One region of the Azospira sp. APE16 genome, then DNA from elsewhere that is predicted to be linked to it. Evidence: predicted binding sites of a transcription regulator. Region 1 holds the regulator's gene; the other holds the start of a gene.

What was found. Region 1 encodes sigma-54, which starts transcription at its own class of promoters, with help from an activator protein. Its sites were predicted from a motif close to TGGCACGCTTNCTGCTNA; they were not measured.
Region 2: the regulator sigma-54 is predicted to act here: its motif matches at 2,052-2,069, upstream of ACLSSQ_RS14695 (pilin).

Annotation. Positions count from the first base shown of each region.
Region 1 is NZ_CP179682.1:176,883-182,009, forward strand. It holds gene ACLSSQ_RS00885 (PAS domain S-box protein) at 1-419, opposite strand, end outside; gene recA (recombinase RecA) at 556-1,578, shown strand; gene recX (recombination regulator RecX) at 1,575-2,030, shown strand; gene lptB (LPS export ABC transporter ATP-binding protein) at 2,096-2,842, shown strand; gene ACLSSQ_RS00905 (RNA polymerase factor sigma-54) at 2,909-4,381, shown strand; gene hpf (ribosome hibernation-promoting factor, HPF/YfiA family) at 4,396-4,716, shown strand; gene ptsN (PTS IIA-like nitrogen regulatory protein PtsN) at 4,872-5,127, shown strand, end outside.
Region 2 is NZ_CP179682.1:3,090,744-3,095,870, reverse strand. It holds gene ACLSSQ_RS14705 (GspE/PulE family protein) at 1-365, shown strand, start outside; gene ACLSSQ_RS14700 (HD family phosphohydrolase) at 376-1,965, shown strand; gene ACLSSQ_RS14695 (pilin) at 2,136-2,531, shown strand; gene sixA (phosphohistidine phosphatase SixA) at 2,633-3,097, opposite strand; gene ACLSSQ_RS14685 (CHAD domain-containing protein) at 3,126-4,649, opposite strand; gene ACLSSQ_RS14680 (Crp/Fnr family transcriptional regulator) at 4,790-5,127, opposite strand, start outside.

The DNA of each region.
Region 1 (5,127 bases):
GCGCCGCCCAGCACGGGGGCGCTGAAACACAGGTGCAGCACGTCCTGGGGGCGGCCCAAGCGTGGATCGAACTGCAGGGGACCCCGCAGCAGACGGTAGCCGGCCCAGGCGCCAAGGGCGTTGCCGGCGCCCATGAGCAGGCCGGTGAGGGGAGCAAAGCCGCTGATGAGGGCGCTGCCCAGGGTGGCCAGCAGCACTGCCGGCCACAGCCGGCCGCCGCCTAGGACGAGGGCGGCCAGGGCAATGCCGGCGGGGGGCCAGAAGGGTACGAAGAGGCCGTGGCCGGCAGTGCCGATGGCCATGGTCAGCTGGGCCACCGCCAGATAGGCGGCAAACACCAGCAGCAGCCCCGGGAGTAGGGGCAGGCGGGCAGCGGGGAGAGGAGCGGCGGCCGGGGGCGCCAATAATCGCTTTAGCATAATTTGCGCCATTTTCCCTGCTTTGCCGCGGTGTTCCAAGGCCTTTGATGCTGGGGATAACACGTAGTCCGGGTAACTTGGCGTAGGCCGGAGGGTTTGTGCCATAATCAGCCGCTTGATTTTGGGGAATTCAGTCATGGACGACAACAAGGCCAAAGCACTAACCGCCGCACTGGCGCAGATCGAAAAGCAGTTCGGCAAGGGCGCCATCATGAAGATGGGCGAGACCGAAGTGGACAAGGGCGTGGACGTGGTGTCCACCGGCTCCCTGGGCCTGGACGTGGCCCTCGGCGTGGGCGGCCTGCCCCGGGGCCGGGTGGTGGAAATATACGGTCCGGAATCTTCCGGCAAGACCACCCTGACCCTGCAGGTCGTCGCCGAGATGCAGAAGCTGGGCGGCACCGCCGCCTTCATCGACGCGGAACACGCCCTCGATCCCCAGTACGCCCAGAAGCTGGGCGTGAACATCGGCGAGCTGCTCATCTCCCAGCCGGACAACGGCGAACAGGCCCTGGAAATCGCCGACATGCTGGTGCGTTCCGGCGGTGTGGACGTGATCGTGGTGGACTCTGTCGCCGCCCTCACCCCCAAGGCCGAAATCGAAGGCGAGATGGGCGATTCCATGATGGGCCTGCACGCCCGCCTGATGAGCCAGGCCCTGCGCAAGCTCACCGCCAACATCAAGAAGACCAACACCCTGGTCATCTTCATCAACCAGATCCGCATGAAGATCGGGGTGATGTTCGGTTCCCCGGAAACCACCACCGGCGGCAACGCGCTCAAGTTCTACGCCTCCGTGCGCCTGGATATCCGCCGTATCGGCGGCATCAAGAAGGGTGACGAGGTGATCGGCAACGAAACCCGCGTCAAGGTGGTGAAGAACAAGGTCTCCCCGCCCTTCCGCGAAGCCCTGTTCGACATCCTCTACGGCGAAGGCATCTCCCGCGAGGGCGAGATCATCGAACTGGGGGTGGCCAACAAGCTGATCGAGAAGTCCGGCGCCTGGTACTCCTACAAGGGCGAGAAAATCGGCCAGGGCAAGGACAACTCCCGGGAATTCCTCAAGGCCAACCCGGCCATTGCCCAGGAAATCGAAGGCAAGATCCGGGAAGCCCTGGGCGTGGCCAACCCCGCCCCGGCGGCCGCTGCCGGGGAATGACCCCGAGCCTGCGCCAGCGGGCCCTGGGGCTGCTGGCGCGGCGGGAGTACAGCCGGGCCGAACTGGCCCGCAAGCTGGCGCCCCACGCAGAATCCGAGGCTGAGCTGCAGACCCTGCTGGACGACCTGGCGGCCCGCCGCCAGCTTTCCGATGCCCGCTATGCCAGTGAAAGGGTCGCCATCCGCGCCCGCCGCTACGGCGATGCCCGGCTGGCTCAGGAACTGCGGCAGAAGGGCGTGGCCGAGGAAACCGTCGCCGCGGCCCTGGCCCAGGGCGGCAGCGAGCTGGAACGGGCGCGCCAGGTGTGGCAGAAGAAATTCGCCGCCCTGCCCGCCGATCTGGCCGAGCGGGCCAAACAGACCCGCTTTCTCCTCAGCCGCGGCTTTGCCGCCGCCACCGTCCGCCAGGTGCTGCAGGGCGGCTGGGACGACGAGTCCGGCAGCGACTGGTAGAACCCCCGGGCGACACCTCTGGCACAATGCCTTTACGCCCCCGCATTCATAGAATCCGATAGCCCATGTCCGAGCAGAACCCCGACCTCATCGCCAAGCTTTCCGCCAACAACCTGAAAAAGCGCTACAAGTCCCGCACCGTGGTGCATGACGTGTCCTTCGAGGTGGGCAGCGGTGAGGTGGTGGGCCTGCTGGGCCCCAACGGTGCCGGCAAGACCACCTGTTTCTACATGATCGTCGGGCTGGTGCCCTCCGACGGCGGCTCCATCCAGCTGCAGAATCAGGAAGTGACCCACTTTCCCATCCACAAGCGGGCCCATCTGGGCATTTCCTACCTGCCCCAGGAGGCCTCCGTCTTCCGCAAGCTCAACGTGGAGGAGAACATCCGTGCCGTGCTGGAACTGCAGAAGCTGCCCAAGCACGAGATCGACCTGCGCCTGGAGGAACTGCTGGAAGAGCTGCACATCGGCCACATCCGCGCTTCCAATGCCGCCGCCCTGTCCGGTGGCGAGCGCCGCCGGGTGGAAATCGCCCGGGCCCTGGCTACCTCTCCCCGTTTCATCCTGCTGGATGAGCCCTTCGCCGGCGTGGACCCCATCGCCGTGCTGGAAATCCAGAAGATCATCCGTTTCCTCAAGGACCGCAGCATCGGCGTGCTCATCACCGACCACAACGTGCGTGAGACCCTGGGCATCTGCGACCGGGCCTACATCATCAATGAGGGCCGGGTGCTGGCGTCTGGCCGCCCGGATGAGATCGTTTATAATGAAGACGTCCGAAAAGTATATCTGGGCGAGAGCTTCCGTCTCTGACGAGCCCAGTCTCCGAGTCTTTCCCTCAACCCGCTCATTGCCGCCGGCCCCTTCGGCCCCGGGTCCATGAAACCAACCCTCCAACTCAAACTCTCGCAGCACCTGGCCCTGACGCCACAGCTGCAGCAGTCCATCCGGCTGCTGCAACTGTCGACGCTCGAGCTGGAGCAGGAGTTGGAGAAGTATCTGCTGGAAAACCCCCTGCTGGAGCGCGAGGACGAGAACTACGAGCCCTCCTACAGCGGGAGCGAAGGCGAATACGCCGGCAGCACGGCCGAGGCCGCTGCTGAGAGCCCGGGGGATGGCGGCGAGTCCAGCGAGGGGGCCGACAGCCACGGTCCCGAGGAAGTGCGGGAAGAGCCCCGGGACAGCCTGGGCGAAGGCGAGGACTGGTTTGCCGAAGGCAGCTACCCTTCCGCCTCCCGCGACGAGGACGAGGATTCCGACTTCCAGGAAGTGCAGGCCGCCAACACCTCCCTGCGCGACCACCTCAACTGGCAGCTGGGCCTGATGCAGCTCTCCGAGCGGGACCGGCAGCTGGTCAGCTTCCTGATCGAGGCGCTGGACGAGGACGGCTACCTGACCCAGCCCCTGGAGGAGCTGCAGGAAGCCCTGCCGGAAGAGCTGGAAATCGACCTGGACGACCTGCAGATCGCCCTGCGCCACCTGCAGCACCTGGACCCGACCGGTGTCGGCGCCCGCACTCCGGGCGAATGCCTGGCCCTGCAGCTGGAAGCCCTGCCGGCCGACGAGGTGCGGGACCAGGCCCTGAAGCTGGTGCGCCATCACCTGGAACTGCTGGCCGGCCGGGACTTCACCAAGCTGAAGAAGCTGCTGGGCTGCGACGACGAGCGCCTGCGCGCCGTCACCAACCTGGTAAAGAGCCTCAACCCCCGGCCCGGCGCCCAGTACGCGCCCCTGGATGCCCGCTACATCACCCCGGACGTGGTGGTGAAGAAGGTGCGCAACCAGTGGACCGCCAGCATCAATCCGGACGCCTACCCGCGCCTGCGCATCAACCGGCTCTACGCCGAGATCCTCTCCAAGCAGCGCGGCTCCAGCCTCTCCGGCCAGCTGCAGGAGGCCCGCTGGCTGATCAAGAACGTGCAGCAGCGTTTCGACACCATCCTGCGCGTGTCCCAGGCCATCCTGGACCGCCAGCGCCAGTTCTTCGAACACGGCGAGGTGGCCATGCGTCCCCTGGTACTGCGGGAAATCGCCGAAACCCTGGGCCTGCACGAATCCACCGTCTCCCGGGTGACCACCCAGAAATACATGGCCACCCCCCGGGGCATTTTCGAACTCAAGTATTTCTTCGGCAGCCACGTGGCCACGGATACGGGGGGCGCCTGTTCGGCCACCGCCATCCGGGCCCTGATCAAGCAGCTGGTGGCGGCCGAAGACCCCAAAAAACCCCTTTCGGACAGTCAAATATCCGAAATTCTTGGCCAACAAGGCATTGTTGTGGCGCGTCGAACCATTGCAAAATACAGAGAAGCGCTCAACATTTCGCCGGCCAACCTACGCAAGTCCATCTAAAAAAGGAGCGAGCCATGAACCTGCACATCACCGGACATCACCTGGAAGTCACCCCGGCGATCCGCGACTACGTCACTGCCAAGCTGGAGCGGGTTACGCGTCACTTCGACAGCGTCATCGACGTCAACGTCATCCTCACCGTGGAAAAGCTGAAGCAGAAGGCTGAAGTCACCGTGCGCGTGCCCGGCAAGGACATCCACGTGGATGCCGAGGATGCCGACCTGTATGCCGCCGTGGACACCCTGATCGACAAGCTGGACCGCCAGGTGCAGAAGTACAAGCAGAAGGCCCAGGATCACCACCGCGACACCATCAAGAATCACATCGAAGAGTGATCTGATTCCCTCTCCGGGACTGGGACGAAAGGCATAGGCGGCGGGGTCGTTTTCCGTTATGATCCCGCCACTTTTCGCCTGGTATCCTGCCTGAATCCCAGTCTCCAACCGGCCCTGCCGCCGCCATCCCGCTGTTCGGGGAAGGTTCCCGCCCCATGGATCTGATCGCCAAACTCCTCCCTCCCGCCCACATCCTGCTGGACCTCGAAGCCAGCAGCAAGAAGCGGGCATTCGAGCAGGCCGGACTGCTGTTCGAGAACAACCTGGGCATCGCCCGGGCCACGGTTTTCGACAGCCTCTTCGCCCGGGAAAAACTGGGTTCCACCGGCCTCGGCCAGGGGGTTGCCATTCCCCACGGCCGCATCAAGGGGCTCAAGGATGCCGCCGGCGCCTTCATGCGCCTGTCCGTCC
Region 2 (5,127 bases), 880 kb from region 1:
TGCTGACCGAGTACTGCGAGGAGCTGACCAACACCGACAGCTGGAAGAAGGACCCCAAGGGCTCCTACGAAGCCGTCTACCGGGACTGGAACAACCGCTACGCCAAGGACGGCCAGTTCACCCTGTATCGCCCCAAGGGCTGCCCCGCCTGCAACGACACCGGCTACAAGGGCCGGGTCGGTCTGCACGAGCTGATGGCCGGGACCGACGGCGTCAAGAAACTGATCCAGGAACATGCCCGGGTGGCCGAGCTGGTGGCCTGCGCCCTCAACGACGGCATGCGCACCCTGAAGATGGACGGCATCGACAAGGTGCTGCAGGGCATTACCGACATGAAGCAGGTACACGCGGTCTGCATCAAATAGGAGGTAGGGCATGGATACCCTGGACGATCTTTTTCGGCGCCTGGAGCAACTCAACGAGATCGGGGCCGCCCTCTCCCACGAGCGCAACCTGGACCGCCTGCTGGAGCGCATCCTGCTGGCGGCCAAGCAGATCACCCACGCGGATGGCGGCACCCTCTACCGCATGACCGAGGACGGGCGCCATCTGCGCTTCGAGATTGTCCGCACCGACTCCCTGGCCATTGCCTTTGGCGGCAGCAGCGGCCAGCCCCTCTCCTCCAAGTTCCCCGACCTGCCGCTGCACACCGAAAGCGGCGAGCCCAACAATTCCATGGTGGCCGCCTACAGCGCCCTCAACCTGCAGACGGTCAACATCGCCGACGCCTACACGGCGGAGGGCTTCGACTTCTCCGGCACCCGGGCCTTCGACGCCCGCACCGGCTACCGCTCCCAGTCCTTTCTCACGGTGCCCATGAAGAACCATGAGAACGAGGTGATCGGCGTCTTGCAGCTGATCAACGCCCAGGATCCCGTCAGCGGTGAAGTGCGGGCCTTCTCCTATGCGGACCAGCGCCTGGCCGAATCCCTGGCCTCCCAGGCGGCCATCGCCCTGACCAACCGGCAGCTCATTTCCCAGCTGGAAGAACTGTTCGAGTCCTTCATCCAGCTCATCAACACCGCCATCGACGAAAAATCCCCCTACACCGGCGGCCACTGCCAGCGGGTGCCGGAGCTGACCATGATGCTGGCCGAGGCGGTGAATGCCACCACGGAAGGCCCCCTGGCCGACTTCAGCATGTCCGACAAGGACCGCTACGAGCTGAAAATGGCCGGTCTGCTGCACGATTGCGGCAAGGTGACGACGCCGGTGCACGTGGTGGACAAGGCGACCAAGCTGCAGACCATCTTCGATCGCATCCATCTGCTGGATACCCGTTTCGAGGTGATCCGCCGCGATGCCCAGATCCGCATGTGGCAGGCCATTGCCGGCGGCCGAGGGGAAAGCCAGGCGCGCCAGGAACTGGAGGCGAGTCTGGCCCAGATGGAGGAAGACCAGCGCTTCCTGCAGCGCTGCAATGTGGGCGGCGAAGCCATGCAGCCGGAAGACCAGGAGCGAGTGCGGCAGATCGCCCGCCGCTACCGCTGGCAGGATGCGCAGGGCAAGGAAAACGATTTCCTCAGCGCGGACGAAGTGGAAAACCTGACCATCCGGGCCGGTACCCTGACCGAGGCCGAGCGGGAGATCATCAACCACCACATCGTCGCCACCATCCGCATGCTGGAATCCCTGCCCTGGCCCAAGCACCTGAAGAACGTGCCGGAATACGCCGGCGGCCACCATGAGCGCATGGACGGCAAGGGCTATCCCCGGGGCCTGACCCGGGAACAGATGAGCGTCCAGGCCCGGATCATGGGCATCGCCGACATCTTCGAAGCCCTCACTGCCCGGGACCGGCCGTACAAGGAAGGCATGAAGCTGTCCCAGGCCCTCGCCATCATGCGGAAATTCCGCGACAACGGACATGTGGACGGGGATTTGCTCGACGTTTTCCTGAAGCAGCGGGTGTTTCTGCGCTATGCCGAGCGTTTTATGGACAAGAGCCAGCTTGACGTCGCCTAGTCAGAAAGTGCCGCGATAGGGATGTGTTGTGACAAAAAACGTCAGTTTTTGCGGCGTAGCCCCGGTGAAATCAAGGAAAAGCAAGCTGGCATCCTACTTGCTCATACTTAATTGAGGAGTTCCGGATATTCAGAGACTCCCATATATCCTTCTTCCAATAGGAGATTGTCATGAACAAGGTTCAGCAAGGTTTCACCCTGATCGAACTGATGGTGGTGGTTGCTATCATCGGTATCCTGGCCGCAGTTGCTCTGCCGGCTTACTCCGACTACCAGGCCAAGGGTAAGATCGCCGCCGGTCTGGCAGAAATTTCTGCCGTCCGTACCGCCTATGAAATGATCGCCAACGATGGCGGCACCCCGACCGAAGCTACCATCGGGCTTGACACTTCCAAGAGCGGCCACTGTACCTACACCGTGGACAACACCGGCATCTCCTGCGCCCTGAAGAATGCCCCGACCAAGGTCAATGGTCTGGCTATCAAGCTGGCCCGGGCTGCCGGTGGTGCCTGGTCCTGCGACGCCAGCGCCCTGCCCACTGACATGAAGCCGAAGGGTTGCAGCTAATCCCAGGTTTTGTGATGAAAAAGCCCGCTTCGGCGGGCTTTTTTTATGGGTGGCGGCGTGTATCAGAGCACGCTGTCGCTTCTTGCCTAACTAAGCGAATTTCAACTGCCGCTAGCCAAAATGTCGGGGCCCAGGCAGCAGCGCAACAACGTTTGGGTCTCCCCGGCCCGGACCCGGTTGGAGAACCACCATACGGCGCCCTTTTTGACCGTCCACGGCGCTTCCTGGCCGGAGAGGAGCAGGGCGGCCAGCTGGCCCAGGGTGGGCTGGTGGCCGACGATGAGGATGGTCTGCCGGCTGTCGGGCCAGCCGGCGGCTGAGAGCAGGTCGTAGACGCTGGCATCGGGCGCCAGCTTGCGGCTGGTTTCGTAGGGCAGTTCCAGGGCGTCGGCGGTTTGCTGGGTGCGCACCGCCGGGCTGACCAGGATGCGGGTGTGCTTGGGCAGGCGGGGCTTGAGCCAGGCAGCCATCTGCCGGGCCTGCTTGGCGCCGCGGACGGTGAGGCGGCGGGCCAGGTCGTCGCTGCCGACCTCGGCTTCGGCGTGGCGCCAGAGGATCAGGTCCATGGCGGTCTCCGGGGACAAAGGCGCCATCCTAGCCGCTCCGCTTTGCAGTCTTGTTGCGCTTGCCGGGGGATTTTTCCCAGGGCGCCGTCTGGGCCAGGAAATCCTCGAGGAAAGCCGGCAGTTCTTCCAGCAGCAGGTCGCTGCGGCCGCCGAGCCAGCCCATGACCAGACCGGGCCGGGCCGGCAGGGTGGGAGCCAGCAGCTCCCGGGCGGTGGCCAGGTCGTTGAGGCGCCCCAGGTGTTCCTGCAGGCGGGCCAGGGATTGGGCGTAGGGGGCGCCGTTGCCGCCGGCGGGAGCGAGGAATTCGATGGCGTAACGCAGCTTCTTGAAGGCGATGCGCAGGCGGTGGCGGCCGGCGTGGTCCAGCTCCGCCAGGTTGCGGGCCAGACGGCTGGCCTGGCGGGCGCGGCGGTCGAGGCGCCGGGCGGCGAAATCAGCCAGGGGGCGCTGGCCGGCCGGCTCTTCCCCGAGGGCGAAGAGGTCGGCACTGAATTCCAGCAGCAGGCGGGAGTAGGCCGGCGAGCCCAGCAGGCGGCGCACGGCGAGGTGGGCGGCCTGGGAGCGGCTATTGGCGTGCCGTTCCAGGCGGGTCAGCTCGGCAACGCCGGGGAATGCGGCGTTCAGGGGAGGCAGGGTTTCGCTGAGGAACACGTCCCAGTTGCGGGCTTCTCCCAGGCCCCGGCCCAGGTCGCGCCAGGGGCCGGTCCAGCGTTGCCGGAAGGCTTCCGGCAGCACCGGGGCGAACAGTTTGAGCAGGGAACGCAGGCGGCGGATGGCGACCCGCACCTGGTGCACGTATTCCGGGCTGTCGCCGCGCTGGGCGCCGGCCTCGTTGGCCTGCAGGTGCTGCAGGCAGTCCAGGGCGGCGCTGCGGCAGGCGGCCAGGGGCGTCAGGTCCGTCTCCAGGGGCGCCGGGCGGGCTTTCTGGGGTGGGCTGCGGCGGCCGGTGAACAGGGCGTAGCCCCGCTCCGCCTTGCTCGCCGCCACCGGGTGCAGGGCCTGGCGTTCGCCAAGGGCGGTGGACAGTTCCCGGGCCACGGCGAAGAGGGCGGTCTCGGGACCGGCCAGGAGCTCCAGTTCCAGTTCTCCCAGGGCTTCCCGTTGCCCCTTGCTCTGGATGGTGCCCCGGTCCAGGGCGATCTCGATGCGGGTGCCGGGGGCCGGTTCGACGATCCAGGCGAGGCGGGTGAAGTCGGTGGTGAAGGCGGCTTCCAGGCGGGGCGTGCGCTTTTCCAGCCAGCGCCGCAGGTCCCCATCGTCCACGTGGGAAAAATCGAACTGGCCGGGTGCCACCTTGGCTTCCCACTCGTTGCGCCGGGCCAGGCCGCCGCTGGCCGGGTTGGCGGTCTTCACCGTCAGCAGCCAGTCCCAGCCCTTGCGCCGGTGGCGCAGGGCCATGCGCTGGCCGAGCAGTTCCAGGTCGGGGGTGTCGTAATAGGTGTTGAGCAGCCGCTGGCGCTGGGGGGCGCTGCCGGCCAGGAGCGGATGCCGCAGGAGGCGGGCGGCGCCGCCGGGGGGCAGGCGCAGCTTGAGTTCGGTTTCGAGGGCCATGGCGGGGATTCTACACCCGGCGATTTATCCCAATATGACAGCGGCCCCTTCGCCGCCGGGCCTGCCGCAGAAAACAAAAAAGCCCCGGCAGAGGGGCTTTTTCGCGGACTGCAGGCGCCGCGCCGGCGGCCCCGGAATGCCTAGAGGTCGAAGGTGCGCAGCTTTTCCACGTCGGGGATGTGGATCTTGCGGCCTTCCACCTTGATCAGGCCCCGCTCGGACAGTTCGTGCAGGATGCGGGAGAAGTGTTCCTGGGTCAGGTTGAGGCGGGAGGCGATGATGCCCTTGTTGGTGGGCAGGTTCACCGTGGTTTCCCTGGGCAGGTGTTCCTCGTCCGGCAGGTCCCGCAGCAGGTAGCCGATGATGCGCTGGCGGCCGGAGTGCAGGGAATAGGATTCCACGTCGGTGATGATCTGGTGCAGGCGCATGGAGAGGCCGGCGATCATCTTGCGGCCCAGCTTGGGGTCCCGTTCCAGTT